Regions from separate parts of the Rhizobium sp. TAL182 genome, predicted to be linked through region 2. Evidence: riboswitches for the same ligand, from Rfam matches in the RefSeq annotation. Region 2 holds a riboswitch; the other holds the start of a gene.
What was found. Region 2 has a riboswitch for cobalamin ahead of cobU (bifunctional adenosylcobinamide kinase/adenosylcobinamide-phosphate guanylyltransferase). Riboswitches for the same ligand answer to the same signal wherever they lie in the genome.
Positions count from the first base shown of each region.

Region 1: it holds a riboswitch for cobalamin, as region 2 does, so the genes downstream of both, Tal182_RS18760 (CbtB domain-containing protein) here and cobU (bifunctional adenosylcobinamide kinase/adenosylcobinamide-phosphate guanylyltransferase) in region 2, are expected to answer to the same signal.

Region 1 covers NZ_CP021024.1:3,735,423-3,737,616, reverse strand. The annotation lists gene Tal182_RS18765 (histidine phosphatase family protein) at 162-716, opposite strand; cobalamin riboswitch at 773-923, shown strand; gene Tal182_RS18760 (CbtB domain-containing protein) at 949-1,158, shown strand; gene Tal182_RS18755 (CbtA family protein) at 1,272-2,006, shown strand; gene Tal182_RS18750 (hypothetical protein) at 2,060-2,194, shown strand, end outside.
Region 2 covers NZ_CP021024.1:2,684,657-2,686,850, reverse strand. The annotation lists gene Tal182_RS13485 (chloride channel protein) at 1-600, opposite strand, end outside; cobalamin riboswitch at 827-1,225, shown strand; gene cobU (bifunctional adenosylcobinamide kinase/adenosylcobinamide-phosphate guanylyltransferase) at 1,416-1,925, shown strand; gene cobW (cobalamin biosynthesis protein CobW) at 1,932-2,194, shown strand, end outside.

The sequences.
Region 1 (2,194 bases), 1.1 Mb from region 2:
AACGTCGCGACGCGCATCAACCGCAGGCGCCGTGTACGCTCTCCACTCCAATCATATGTCATTCTTCCATCTCCTTGGGACAAGGAAGTAGTCCCCGCAAAACCGGGTTCAACAGGAATGACGCGATTTGCTTGTGTAAGGCTGGAGAAAATAAGGAATCTCTAATGCTGGAGGCGCAGAGACCAGCGGCTTCCGTTGCTGGTCATGCGAACGATGGCGAGTGGCTCGACGTCGCTCAGCCAGAAGGAGGAGGGCGGCGCCTGAAGCACATGCGCGACTGCAGCCCGGATGACGGCCGCGTGGCTAATGGCGATCACGTGACCGCTTTGGGCGGACTGGGCATCCATCCAGCCAGCGACGCGCTTTCGCAGGTCGAGAAGACTCTCGCCGCCGTGCGGGGCAACCCCCGGCTCGGTCATCCAGGCCATGAGATTTTCCGGCTCTTCCGCCTCAATCGCCTCGATCGATCTGCCAGCCCAGCGGCCATGGTCGCAATCTCGAAGCGACGGATCAATTTGCGCTTCGAGACGGAGCGCCTCAGCCGTCTGGCGGGCGCGCAAGGCGGGGCTTGTGACAATACGATCGGCGTAGGGCAGGGCGGCGATCCTGGCTGCTTCTTCCACGGCCTTTTCTTCCAGCGGTTCGTCGAGCGGAAACAGGGCCTTGCGGTTCGCCGCCGTCGCCCCGTGGCAGATCCAGGTGAGGCGCGTATTCACGGTTGTTCTGATCTCCGAGGACGGGGTGTGGACGGCCTTTGCGGGCTTCGTGAAGTTTCGTTGACAGTCTCTTCGGCGTGCAGATATAACCGTGCTGTTGCGGGTTTGGAAGCCGGTGGAAACCCGGCGCGGTCGCGCCACTGTGACCAGTGTGTCGAAAGCTCTTCACGCTGGAAGTCAGACCCTGCCGCACAACACTCTTTCGACTGAACGCGTCATTCCGGAGGAATACATGTCTGACACCACTTTCGCGCCCGTTGCGGCGCCGGCCCCGATCCCGGTTGGCGAGATCCTTCCCTGGGCGATCTTCGGCGGTCTGCTGATGCTCATCGTTCTTTATTTCGTCGGCACCGAGGAGGGCGCGATGGCGCTGTTCAACGGCATGTATGTGCACGAATTCGTGCATGACGGCCGCCATCTTCTCGGCTTTCCCTGCCACTAAGCGCATCGCGATCTTTCGGATTCGTTTCTCGCGCTTTAGGTCTTTGTTTTACGCATGTCGGTATCGCAAAACCGCTGCATACTTTGCGCGACATGCTTAGGGGGAATACTGACATGGTTGGAAAGCTCCTGCTTCGCGGCATGCTTGCGGGCCTGATTGCTGGCATGCTCGTTTTCGCTTTTGCGCATATCTTCGGCGAGCCGCTGGTCGATGCGGCAATCGCCTTCGAGGAGGCGAGCGCCCAGGCTGCGGGCGAAGCTGCCGAACCTGAAATCGTCAGCCGGGCCACGCAGGCCGGTCCCGGCCTTTTCACAGGCGTCATGGCCTACAGCATCGCCGTCGGCGGGCTTTTTTCGCTCGCCTTCGCCTTCGTGCACGGCCGCTTCAGCAGCCTATCGGCGCGCGGCACCTCGGCCGTCATCGCCATTGCCGCCTTCGTGGCGGTCGTTCTGGTTCCCGGCATCAAATATCCGGCCAACCCGCCGGCGGTCGGCAATCCCGATACGATCGGCGTCAGGACCGAACTATTCTTCCTGATGATCGTCGTTTCGCTCGCCTCGCTGGTTGCCGCGATCGCGCTGTCGCGCCGCCTTGGCGAGCGTTTCGGTCTCTGGAACGGCGCGATCATTGCCGGCATCGCCTATCTCGTCTTCATCGGCTCGGTTCTCTATCTGCTGCCGCCGATCAACGAGGTGCCGGAGAATTTCTCGGCGATGGTGCTCTGGCGGTTCCGCAGCACCACGCTCGGCATGCACGCGATCCTTTGGACAACGCTCGGTCTTGTTTTCGGAGTGCTGGCAGAAAGGCCTCTTGCCGCCAAAAGCGGACTGCTGCCGACGTTCCGGTGATGCGGCATATCGGCAGGCTTGCTTTTCTCGGTCTCATCGCGAGCCTATCGCCAATGTCTATCGGAAATGCCCTCGCCCATGGGAGCAGCTCTGGCGGCTCCCATGCCGGGCTCGATATTCCGGCAATTTCCCACGGCGAGATGGCGGTCATTTCGGAGTATCGCAGCAGCATCAGCACGCTGGCGTCA
Region 2 (2,194 bases):
CTCGAAGGCGTAGAAGGCGCCCGTCAGCGGCGCGTTGAAGGCGGCGGCGATGGCGCCGGCCGCGCCGCAACCGACGAGGATGCGCAGGTCCGAGCGGCGCAGCTGCAGCTTGAGGCCGAATTTGGAGGCGATGCCCGCGGCGAGCTGGGTATAGCCGGCCTCCAGGCCGACGGAGGCGCCGAAGCCGTTGGAGATCAGGTTCTGTACGGCAACGATGATGCTATCGGTCAGGGAGAGGCGGCCGCCATGCAGTGCGTTCGCCTCGATCGGGTCGACCATTGGTTTCTTGCGCCGTTTGGCGAGGACCAGGAGCAGTAGGCCGAGCAGGGCGCCACCGATGACGGGGGCGGTGAGCAGCAGCATCTTGTCCTCGATGGCAGACGCGCTCAGCCTGTCGCTGTCGGCGATGCCGAAAACAAGCTGGTGCAGCTGGTTGGAGACATAGCTCATGCCGGTCACGGCAAGGCCCGAAGCGATGCCGACGATGGCGCCTGTCAGCGACAGGCCAACTTCGCTGCGGCGCGTCAGCGCACGCAGCCGCCCCGGATCGAAGAAAACACGCAGCGTTCGCAGGCGCCGCCGATCCAATTTCATAAGCATGGCTAGACAACTAGGCGAGGAGAGGCCGGGTCAAGAGCGGAGGTGCGGTTGCCTTGCAATGCAATTGCGGCGAAAACCCGACCGGCGGGTCAAATATTTATTACGTAAGCATCTGATAAAAGACGATATTTCCGGTAGAGTCAGTGGTGTTGGTTGGCCTTTCGCGCAGCGTTGCGGGAAGGTGTTTGCGAAGGTCGGTTGACTTCACCCGCCGGCTTGCCTAACCATCCGAGGAATAACGGATGGTTCCGGATCGGCATTTCGCCTTCCGGATGAAAAGGGAATGTGACGGGGCGGACCCACATCGGGCGCCTTCATCACAGCCGACCCCGCGACTGTAGAGCGGTCAGGGTCTTCCATCCGGCATCGAAACCTTTCGGCTGGCGGGCTGCAATCGTGCAGGCGGGTGGGATGGGCGACATGCCGGAAAAGCCACTGGAAATGCACGGTGATCAACCGGGGTCGGACGCCTCTATCTCTACGAATCGTCCACCTTTTCACCGAGGCAGCCGGGAAGGCGAGGCAGATCCGCTGGCACGATCAGGGGCGACCGGGCTTCCGGTTCGCCCCTGATCGCCGCCGATAACCGCGAGCCAGAAGACCTACCTTCCGTGCCGGGCGAAAAGCCCAACCCTGGGCAAGAGACCCGCTGCCAGCACGGAGGTTGTTTTGGCTGAGCGAACGAATTCAGTGCCGCCTGCGGTGGTGCGATACAGTGGCCGCGGTGCGGTGATTTCGGCCGCTTATGTCGAGTATGCGGGTGTCACAGCCTCGACGGCTAACGGCCACATCTTCTCTCCGAAGGCCGCTTCAGTATGACCACCACCCTCATCCTCGGCGGCGCACGCTCCGGCAAATCCCGTTTTGCCGAAAATCTCGTTATGGCAAGCGGCCTCGAGCGCCACTACCTCGCCACCGGCCGTGCCTGGGACGAGGAGATGCGGACGCGTATTGCCCAGCACAAGGCCGATCGCGGCCCCTCCTGGACGACGCATGAGGAGCCCCTCGATCTCGTCGAGAAGCTTACCGCCATCGACGGCGAGAGGCGCATTGTGCTGATCGACTGCCTGACGCTCTGGGTGACCAATCTGATAATGGAGGAGCGAGATATCCCAGCGGAGTTTACGGCGCTCGCCGATTTCCTGCCTAGCACCAGGGCGCGGATCGTCGTTGTTTCCAACGAGGTTGGCCTCGGCATCGTGCCTGACAATCGAATGGCGCGCGATTTTCGCGATCATGCCGGACGGCTGCACCAAATAATCGCGGCGAAGGCCGACGAAGTCTATTTCATCGCGGCCGGTCTGCCGTTGAAAATGAAGGGTTGAAGTTCCATGAACCAGCAGAAAATCCCCGCAACCGTCATCACCGGCTTCCTCGGCGCCGGCAAGACGACGATGATCCGCAACCTGCTCACCAATGCCGGCGGCAAAAAGATTGCGCTTATCATCAACGAGTTCGGCGATCTCGGTGTCGATGGCGAGGTGCTGAAGGGCTGCGGCGCGGAGAATTGCAGCGAGGACGATATCATCGAACTCACCAATGGCTGCATCTGCTGCACCGTCGCCGACGATTTCATCCCAACGATGACGAAGCT